2 regions of the Propionimicrobium sp. BV2F7 genome follow, and region 1 is predicted to be linked to the other one. Evidence: predicted binding sites of a transcription regulator. Region 1 holds the regulator's gene; the other holds the start of a gene.
The links. Region 1 encodes HrcA, which represses chaperone genes, less so after heat shock. Its sites were predicted from a motif close to TTGGCACTCGNNNNNNNCGAGTGCCAA; they were not measured.
Positions count from the first base shown of each region.

Region 2: a site for HrcA is predicted at 2,095-2,121, ahead of groL (chaperonin GroEL). Genes of this name have one in related genera too.

Region 1 covers NZ_AZIS01000003.1:96,346-101,429, reverse strand. The annotation lists gene HMPREF1255_RS01485 (metallophosphoesterase) at 1-801, shown strand, start outside; gene HMPREF1255_RS01480 (16S rRNA (uracil(1498)-N(3))-methyltransferase) at 798-1,532, opposite strand; gene dnaJ (molecular chaperone DnaJ) at 1,525-2,706, opposite strand; gene hrcA (heat-inducible transcriptional repressor HrcA) at 2,718-3,725, opposite strand; gene HMPREF1255_RS01465 (inositol monophosphatase) at 3,836-4,618, opposite strand; gene HMPREF1255_RS01460 (alpha-amylase family glycosyl hydrolase) at 4,542-5,084, opposite strand, start outside.
Region 2 covers NZ_AZIS01000005.1:251,083-256,166, forward strand. The annotation lists gene manA (mannose-6-phosphate isomerase, class I) at 304-1,494, opposite strand; gene HMPREF1255_RS07585 (DUF3263 domain-containing protein) at 1,731-2,018, shown strand; gene groL (chaperonin GroEL) at 2,242-3,861, shown strand; gene HMPREF1255_RS07595 (MFS transporter) at 4,231-5,084, shown strand, end outside.

The DNA.
Region 1 (5,084 bases):
CTCGAAGAACTAGGTAAACGTGGCAGCCCCTACCTGTGCCTGGCCGGCGACATAACTAATTCTGGTAAGCAAGCTGAGGCCGTCCGATTCCGTGATCTTGTTGACGGGTATGGAACGCAAAACGACGATTGGATGGCGGTACGGGGCAACCACGATTTCCCCAAACATGACGACCCATTTGGCAGCCGAATCGCCGTATTTCAAAAAATGCAGCTTGCAGACCACCCTAGCGGGCTTCGAATCATAGGCATAGACACGACCTACAAGTCTGGTGGCGGAAGAATATGCGCTGACCAATTCGCTCAAATCAGCGATGTGCTACGAAACGACCCAGACCGACCAACGCTGTCCATGAGTCACCACCCAGTGACGAAAGATTCGGTTAATTCATGGCCCGCAGGCCAGACGTTCATGCTTCGCAAACGCGACAGGTTGGAACTGCAAAAGCTGCATGTGAAGGCACCGGGAGTGTTCTTGCACTTCTCTGGGCACACACACAGGATGCGCAGGAACAAGCCTGATTTGTTTGGTGCTCACACCGAATACCTAGAAAATGCTGCAGTAGCCGCATACCCAGGTGGCTATTCGCTCCTCCACCTTTACGAGGGTGGATACATATTGAACTTCTGGCGTACTTCCACACCCCGGGCTCTTGACTGGACGTACAGGAGCCGCTGGCAGATGATGGGCATCGGCCCTCACCTGACCGTCGGCACGGTAGACGACCGTAATCACGTAGTATTTGCCGATCTTTCTGGCCTAGAACCGTACGGCGAAATACCGGAGGAGCTGAGAGTCTAAGCCGCGCCGAGTTGGCTGAGTATTTGTAGCTGGCTTAGCGCGACAAGGCCTGCAGTCGAGGTACGCAGAACCTGTTCTCCAAGACCGACCAGCTTCCCGCCTGCGCTCTCAAATTGCTCGACCTCTTCGGGGCTGATGCCGCCTTCGGGGCCTATAACAAAAAGAATCTCACCAGATTTTGGCAGTTCGATTTCCGACAAGCCAGTTTTTGAGTCTTCGTGCAGAATTAATGCGCAGTCTGCCTCAGAAATCCTTTTTGCGATCTGCGCAGCATCCGCGTAGCTGATTTCAGGAATCACTAGCCGCCTGGACTGTTTGCTGGCCTCGCGAACCGTAGACTGCCACTTCGCAATGCCCTTGTCGGCTTTCTTCTCCCACCTGACAACCGATCTAAAGGCCTGCCAGGCAATGATCTCATCGACTCCAAGCTCAGTTAGTGCCTCGATGGCAATATCTGAGCGCGGGCCCTTCGCCAGCCCCTGAACCGCGGTCCAGCGAATTGGCCGCTGCGGGGCTTGGAGAACGTTTCCGACACGAACGGAAAAAACATTTTTACCGGTCTCGATTACCTCGCCCCAGATCCCGTGCCCCAGACCGTCCGCGAGTAACACGCTCTCGCCTACACGCAGCCTCTTTACTGAAACTGCATGCCTGCCTTCTGAGCCAGCAACGTTAACCACGTCGCCGACGCATTTGTCGGCGACTTCGGCGATGAATAGTGGTTCAGTCACGGAAAGCGTCTTTTAGTCGTTCGAAAAAGCCTTTATCATGGCTAATTTCGGCTTTTAGCTCCGTTTCGTTTCGCTCTTCCGCCAGCTCAGCAAGCAATTCCCGCTGCCTGTCAGTGAGCTTAGTAGGCGTGACGACGTTGAAGATAACGATCAGATTGCCTCGCTGTCCACCACGACGACCGTCGTTCAAGCTAGGAACTCCTTTTCCGCGCACAGTGACGCGGGTTCCGGTTTGGGTTCCTTCCGGAACGTCTATCTGAACAGTCGAATCGTTCGGGTCGCAGTCGTCGCGCTCGGACTCCAACGTGCCCAAATCGATCTTTGCCCCCAGCGCTGCAGCAGTCATCGGAAGGTTCATGTACGTTTCGAGGTCTTGGCCCACTCTGCGGAAACGTTCGTGGGGCCTAACTCTGATTTCTACGAAAAGATCGCCTGCAGGGCCGGCACCCTCTCCAATCTCTCCTTGCCCCTGGAGCCTTATCCTGTTGCCGGTGTCGACGCCAGCAGGAACCTTGACGTTCAGCGTGCGGCGTTCATTTACCCTGCCGTGGCCGGCGCAATCTGGGCATGGGTTTTTAATGACTGTCCCGTACCCCTGACAAGCTGGGCAAGCCTGAGTGGTTCTGATCTCGCCCAACAAAGAACGCTGGCTTACGGTTACGTCACCGCGGCCGTTGCATTGGGTACACGTCACTGGATCGCTGCCGTCAGCGGAGCCTGCACCATGACAGTTCTGGCATGCGACAAAAGTGTTGATCGTCAACTCCGAAGTGACGCCGAAGACTGCCTCGGAAAGCTCCAGCTCAAGTCTAGCGAGAAGATCCTTGCCACGCTGAACGCGAGACCGCGGCCCTCTCGACCCGCCGAAGTCTCCACCGAACATGGCGCCGAACAAGTCGCCAATGTCGAACCCTTGCGAGCTGAATCCGCCAAAACCGCCCATGCCGCCGTCAAATCCGCCGCTCATCGGATCGCCACCACGGTCGTAGATAGCGCGCTTATTTTCGTCGCTTAAGACGGCATAAGCCTCGTTTACAGCCTTGAATTTATCCTCGGCATCAGGTGAATCATTGACGTCGGGGTGGTACTGACGTGCCTTGCGGCGAAAAGCCTTTTTGATTTGTTCCGCGCTGGCGTCTCGAGGCACGCCAAGCGTCTCGTAGTAATCACTCATTACTTTTGAAATTAACCTTCAGATAGAAAACGACCGACGTAATTGGCGACGGCTCGAACGGCCGCCATTGCTGATGGATAATCCATCCGAGTTGGCCCAACGACTCCCAACCTCGCATATGCATCGGCTGGACTGCCATAAGAACTCGCGACTAAGGATGTGGCCTGTAGCGGCTCGTAGCTGTTCTCCTGGCCTATTCGAACAGCAACCTGGCCCGGTTCGGTAGCCGTCTCTGAGAGCAGCTTCAACAAAACCACCTGCTCTTCAAGCGCCTCGATGACCTGCACCATCATCGGCATGTAATCCGCTCCATACCTAGTCAAGTTGGGGAAGCCTGCAACCACTACCTCGCTATTCGGATTAGACTGCGCGATGTCCACTACAGCATCCGTGAGGGCAGCAAACACCTCGTCCTTTTCATATAGTTCGTGTTCGGAGAGCGTGGCTGCGGCCTGATCCAAAGATTGATCAGCAGACAGCTTGTTGAAGACTTTCCTTAGCTCTTCGAGATCTTCTGGAGCAGTGCTGGCCTGGACCATCCGTTGTTCCACGATCCCAACAGAGTCGATGAGGATGACCATCACCTTGGATGTGCTCAACTGAACGAATTCAATATGCCTGACCGTTGCCTGATCGCTGATCGGGTACTGGACTATTGCAACTTGTCTGGTGAACTGAGCCAAAAGCCTCACAGTTCTATGCACAATATCGTCGATGTCGGCCGAGCCGGCCATGAAGGTTTCGATGGCTTTTCGCTCGGCTGGCGATAGCGGTTTGATATCGGCTAGTTTATCGACAAACAACCGGTAGCCTTTATCGGTTGGAATACGGCCCGCGCTGGTGTGCGGTTGGGCCAGATATCCCTCTTCCTCAAGGGCTGCCATATCGTTGCGAACCGTTGCCGGGGAGACATCTAAGCTGTGTCTTTCCACCAAAGCCTTAGACCCCACCGGCTCGTGCATAGAGACATAGTCGGTGACGATCGCTCGCAGCACCTTTAGTCTACGGTCGTTAAGCATCGTCACCCTCTCTCATCGAAGCATAACTAATTTTCTAGCACTCGAATGCTCAGAGTGCTAGTTTAGCTCAGTTTTTCGGTATTTCTAGCGAGCTCTTTTCGAGATCGTTTTTATTTGTCGAGATTGGGCTTCCACGCATCAATAATCTGCTGCAAACGCTCCACGTTCGAACCAGAGAAAATGATAGAAGCATCGCCGCTAGCATCGTACGGGGATCCGTCCATCTTCAGGATCTCGCCGCCAATCTCTTGGAGCATCAGCTGGCCCGGCAGGTGGTCCCAAGGCTTCGGTGACGTGTACAGGAAGTAGTCAATCGATCCCTCTAGCAAATCTGCGTAGTCGACTCCTGCGCAATTATTTGTCGTGGTAGTGGGTTCGAGTTTGCCCTCAGCGTCGTAGCCCTGAAGATTCTTCCTGGAGGTTCCCCCAAGGGCAACACCAGTACGCTCAATTGGGCTCAATCTCTGCCCATTAAGAAATACCCCGTTGCCGCGCTCTGCGACGTATGCCTTCCGGAACATCGGCAACCAAATCCACGACCTCGAAAGCTGGCCATTCTTAAGTTCGGCCAGCATCACCGCGTGTTTATCGCTACCCCGAACATAGTTTCCGGTGCCGTCGATGGGATCGATGGTGAATGCATGATCTGCCTCTAGCAGCCCATCCGGAAGAGAAGGGTCCTTGAAGGTTGCCTCTTCGCCAACGATCAGGGCATCCGGGTAAGCCTCGCGGAGCGCCTTAGTGATCTCCACCTCCGACTCCCTGTCGGCGACAGTGACATAATCGCCCGGCTTCTTTTCGAATATTTGGTCGTCACTAAGGTTGCGAAACCTCGGCGTGATCACTTCTGCCGCTACCGACCTCAGCATCTGAAGTATCTGATCGGTCTGCATCATTCACGTCCTTATCTGAAAATTGTTCTTTTTTGGTCTGCGGAATGCTTCTGTCTTTTTTGAAAATTTTGTCCGGTTTCGGAAGCTTGATCTTGTCGAAGTCTGGATTATGGAAGAGCGGAGACTCCTGGTCTGCAGCAACCAATACCGCGATAGACCATGGCTCTACCGTGTAGTTACCCTCGATGGGCATTGCCATACTAGGCACCCAGAAGTTACTCACCTCTTCGGCCCAATCTCCAGTGTCAATGATGTTAAACCACTTCAGCTGAGGACGGTTTGGATCGGGTTCTTCCGGTAAATCGAAATCGACGTTCGAGTCGCTCATGTTGAGCATAAATAGGTATTCACTGCCGCCAATGCCCTTGCCATCGATAAGAACGCAAACCGCCCTGTCGCCCTCTTCTGGAGCACCGCTCAGATCCGGCTTGAAGAATAAATATGTAACGTCGTCATCGTGAAGCTC
Region 2 (5,084 bases), on a different contig from region 1:
AAGCGCCCGGCAATTAGCCGGGCGCTTTTTGTTAGGTGCTTCGTCCGCGAAGCGGTCGCCTGACGAGCGAAGCCAAGTGCCGTTAACCATGGCGATAAGATCGCGAAACAATTTCTGAACCTTTGTTTGGGACCTTGGGTGTGACCGATTCAACTCAAGGAAGAAGAAAATGTCTGGCCGCTCATCCCGCTATCTCTCGGGCCGGCGCTCCTGTTTGTTGCCGGTCTTTGCTGCAAGGAAGCGTGACTAACAATTAAAAAATAGATCTCGCCTCCAGGTGGGGAGGCGAGATCTAATATGTCTTTATTTTCCGATCGAGGTCAGGAACGCGCAGCCTTCACCGACCGCTTTCACTTCCTCGTTGGCTGCAATGAATACCGCCTGTCCCTTGTCCAGACGGGTCTGGTCCTCGCCGCTGGTCAGCAACATGCTGCCGTCTATGGCAAGTAGGATGCGGGCGCTGGAGATCGCCGGCAGCTCTATCGCAAGCCCATTCGGGTTAATCCTCCAAACGCAGTAGGAGGAGTCCGGGTAGTCGTAGGTTTCGACGCCTTCGCGCACGTAGGAAGGCGCCAGCACCTTCGCCGGATCAGACTTGAAAGTAACCACTTGCACCAGCGCGTCGACGTCGATGTGCTTGTGGGTAAGGCCGCCACGCAGCACATTGTCCGAGCTTGCCATGACCTCAACGCCCGAGCCGTTCAGATATGCGTGCATGGTTCCGGGGGAGACATGCAGCGCCTCGCCCGGCTTCAGGTGTCTGCGGTTTAGCAGCAGGGCAGCCAGCAGGCTCGGGTCGCCGGGGAAGTGCTCGTCGAGCATGACTGTGGTGCGGGCGAATTCGCCAACCTTGCCCGCATCGGCCACGTGCTTGATGGCCGCCGAGACAACCTCGTTTACGATCCATTTGCGCTTTTCGTCGATGCTCAGTGCGTCCAGGAAAACCTCTTCTAGGGCTGCGCTGCCCCTGCGGTGTTCCAGCGGCCCGATGACGGAATCAAGCTCAGGGATACGGCAAATCTCGTTGAACAACCGATAGCTTTCGGCGGGGTCGCGAAAGCCCACTAGAGCGTCGAATGGGGTCAGCGCGACGATCAGCTCCGGCTTGGGTCGGGGGTCTTTGAAGGTGCGTCGGGGGTCGTCGATGGGTATGCCGGAGGCATTCTCGCGCTCGAACCCAGCCTTGGCGTCATCGGCGTTGGGGTGTGCCTGAAGGCTTAGCGGTACGGAGGCGGAGAGGATTTTGACTAGGTAGGGCAGCTCGTTGCCGAACTCGTCGCGGATCTTATTCCCGAGAAGGCCTGGGTTATTAGCCAGGTAAGTGCGCAGGTCGCTGGTTTTGCCGTCGACGGTAATCTGGGTTGGCGACGACGGGTGCGTCCCCAGCCAGTATTCTGCGTCGGGCTGATCAGTGACTGGATTGCCAAGAAGGTTGGCGATGAAGTCGGTCGAGCCCCAATCGTAGTGCCGGATAGTTCCGACAATTCGCTGCATCGGTGCGCTGCCTCCTCGACGTTATTTTTAGATTAGCAATCAATGAGTATTGCACGCTTAGTTGTGTTGTCACCAAAAGCGTCGGTTTAAAGTTCCATAAAAATCAAAAATCTATTGAGTTTTCCGCGTGACTTCTGCGGCACCCGAACCTGTGTAGATAAACAAGGTAACACCAAACGGCGCGTATTGCTTGTTGGTGGGGCCTGGAATTACACCATTGTTATTAACTGGCTACAATGGGGGCTATGAGTACGCAGGTATATGAAGAGGTGACGGCCGAGCTGAGCGCTAGGGACGCCGCAATCCTCGATTTCGAGGGTTCTTGGTGGACGTCTAAGCTGCCTAAAGATCAGGCCATCCGCGATAAATTCGACATGTCTACGACTCGCTATTACCAGATTCTTAACTCGCTGATCGACAAACCGGCCGCGCTGGTGCACGACCCGATGTTGGTCAAGAGGCTGCGCAGGCTTCGTGAGAGCAGGCAGCGTAATCGTTCGGCTTCTAGGTTGCGCACCCGATAACCTATGGTTCAACTGTGAAATCCCGGCTTCCGAGCCGGGTTTTTTGCACTCTAGGGGTTAGAGTGCTAAAAATGAATTAGCACTCTAAAGGATAGAGTGCCACCTAAGTTCTTGAGATAGCTGAGGCCGAAGGGCCGTCCGTCGCGGGCAGCTTTCAAGGGCGCGATGAAAGACATTTACAACTTGCAGGGCAATCCTGTGAACCGGAGGAATGCCGGATACTATGGCAAAGCTAATTGAATTTGATAGCGAGGCGCGCAAGGGCCTTGAAAAGGGCATGAACACCCTTGCAGACGCCGTTAAGGTAACGCTTGGCCCGAAGGGTCGCAACGTCGTCCTGGAGAAGTCGTGGGGTGCCCCCACCATTACCAACGACGGTGTTTCGATCGCTAAGGAGATCGAGCTGGCCGATCCGTTCGAGAAGATCGGCGCTGAACTGGTCAAGGAGGTCGCCAAGAAGACCGACGACGTCGCTGGCGACGGCACCACGACCGCAACTGTTATCGCCCAGGCGATGGTCCGCGAGGGCCTGCGCAATGTTACTGCTGGCGCGAACCCGATTGAGCTGAAGCGCGGCATCGAGAAGGCTGTTGCTGCTGTCTCCGAGAAGCTCGAGGCTATGGCCACCGAGATCGACTCCAAGGACCAGATCGCTCAGACCGCATCCATTTCGGCTGGCGACCCTGACGTTGGCGAGAAAATCGCCGAGGCCATGGACAAGGTTGGCAAGGAAGGCGTCATCACCGTTGACGAGTCCAACACCTTCGGCCTCGACCTTGAATTCACCGAGGGCATGAACTTCGATAAGGGCTACATTTCGGGCTACTTCGTAACCGACGCTGAGCGTCAGGAAGCAGTTCTGGACGACCCGTACGTCCTGCTGGTTGACGGCAAGGTTTCTTCTCTGAAGGATCTGCTGCCGATCCTCGAGAAGGTTCAGCAGTCCGGCCGTTCGCTGCTGGTTATCGCTGAGGACGTCGACGGTGAGGCGCTGGCTGGCCTGGTGGTTAACAAGCTGCGTGGCACCCTGAAGTCTGTCGCCGTTAAGGCTCCTGGCTTCGGCGACCGCCGCAAGGCAATCCTGGCTGACATCGCCGTTCTGACCGGTGGCCAGGTCATCAGTGAGACCGTTGGCCTCAGCCTCGAGACCGCCGACCTGAGCCTGCTCGGCACCGCCAAGTCGGTGACCGTCACCAAGGACGCCACCACCATCGTTGATGGCGCTGGCGACAAGGAGCAGATCGAGGGCCGCGTAAAGCAGATCCAGGCCGAGATCGAGAACACCGATTCCGATTACGACCGCGAGAAGCTGCAGGAGCGTCTGTCCAAGCTGGCCGGTGGCGTTGCCGTCATCAAGGTTGGCGCTGCTACTGAGGTCGAGATGAAGGAGCGCAAGCACCGCATCGAGGACGCCGTCCGCAACGCTAAGGCTGCTGTTGAAGAGGGTGTTCTGCCTGGCGGCGGTGTTGCTCTGGTTCAGGCGACCAAGGACATCAAGCTCGACGGTCTGACTGACGACGAGCAGATTGGTGCACAGATTGTTCTGTCTGCAGCAGCTGCTCCGCTGAAGCAGATCGCGGTTAACGCTGGCTATGAGGGTGGCGTCATCGCTGAGAAGGTACGCAACCTTCCTGCTGGCGAGGGCCTGAACGCCGCTACTGGCGAGTACGTCAACATGACCAAGGCCGGCATCCTGGATCCGACGAAGGTCACCCGCTCGGCTCTGCAGAACGCCGCCTCGATTGCTGGTCTGTTCCTGACTACCGAGGCCGTTATTGCCGACAAGCCTGAGAAGGTAACCATGGATCCTGCTGCTGCAGGCGACATGGGCGGCATGTACTAAACCTGCTGCTAAAAGCTATTGGAAGAGCCGCGGGGCAGCTGCCCCGCGGCTCTTATGTTTCCTGGCGTGAATTTTAGGCGACTATATCGGGAACCAAAAGGCTCGTAGTTGAGCTTTTTGGTTCCCGTTGATCATGAATCTGTTACTAAAAAAATTTATCGTTTCGCATCCAGCGAATTGGATTCGAGATCGAGTTATTGAGCTGAATGTTTGACTTCGAAATGCTGGGGTAATACCCAAAATGCTTCTTTTAAAGGCTCCTCGAAATGGGCAATTACGTTTTTATCTTGAAACAAGCCGCCTGAAGTACTATCTTTATCTACGCGCGTAGACAATGCGTGTGGAAATATTCTCGATGAGGAGATAACTATGAGCTCATTGACTCAGTCTGAGCAGAAAAAAGCTGGTCTGCACTTTCAAAGACAGGTTGCGGTTTTATCTGGAGCCGGAATGTTCCTTGACGGTTTTGACGTATCGGTTATTGCGGTAGCGCTTCCTGGTCTCAAGAAGCAATGGGAAATTTCTGGCGCTGTAGAGGGCATCGTCGCGGCATCTGCAATCGTCGGTATGTTTCTTGGCATGCTCTTTGGCGGAAAACTAGCTGATGCGTTTGGGCGCCGAAAGATGTACATGATTGACCTGTCAGGCTTTGTTATTTTTGCTTTGCTGGCGGCTTTAACTCAGAACGCTTGGCAACTCGTCGCATCCCGTTTCCTGCTTGGGCTTTTTATCGGTGCTGATTATCCTATTTCCTCTTCGATCACTGCTGAATTTACTGCTCCCAAGCGGCGTGGTCGGTTCATCATTCTGATGTCGCTGTTTTGGCAAGTGGGTGCTTTCTTCGCCTACGTAACTGGAATCGTTATGCATCCGATCGGTCCATCTGCGTGGAGGTGGATGCTCGGTCTTGGTGCCTTCTTGGCGGCTGTAACTCTCGTACTTCGTCACAAGGTTCCGGAATCTCCGAGGTGGCTACGCCAGCACGGAAAGATTGAAGAAGCCAACAAGGTTATGGAAGCTATCACAGCGATCCAGGGTGATTACTTTGGTGAGCACGAAACCAAACACGTTGAGAACGAGTCGGAGGCCAAGAAATCTCGCTTGTATGGCACCTGGTGGGAACTGTTTAGCCCGAACATGATTCGCTCTACGATTTTCTGCTGCACTTTCTGGTTCGCGTTCGCGGTATCCTTCTACGGAATTCAGATGTACACGCCTTCGAT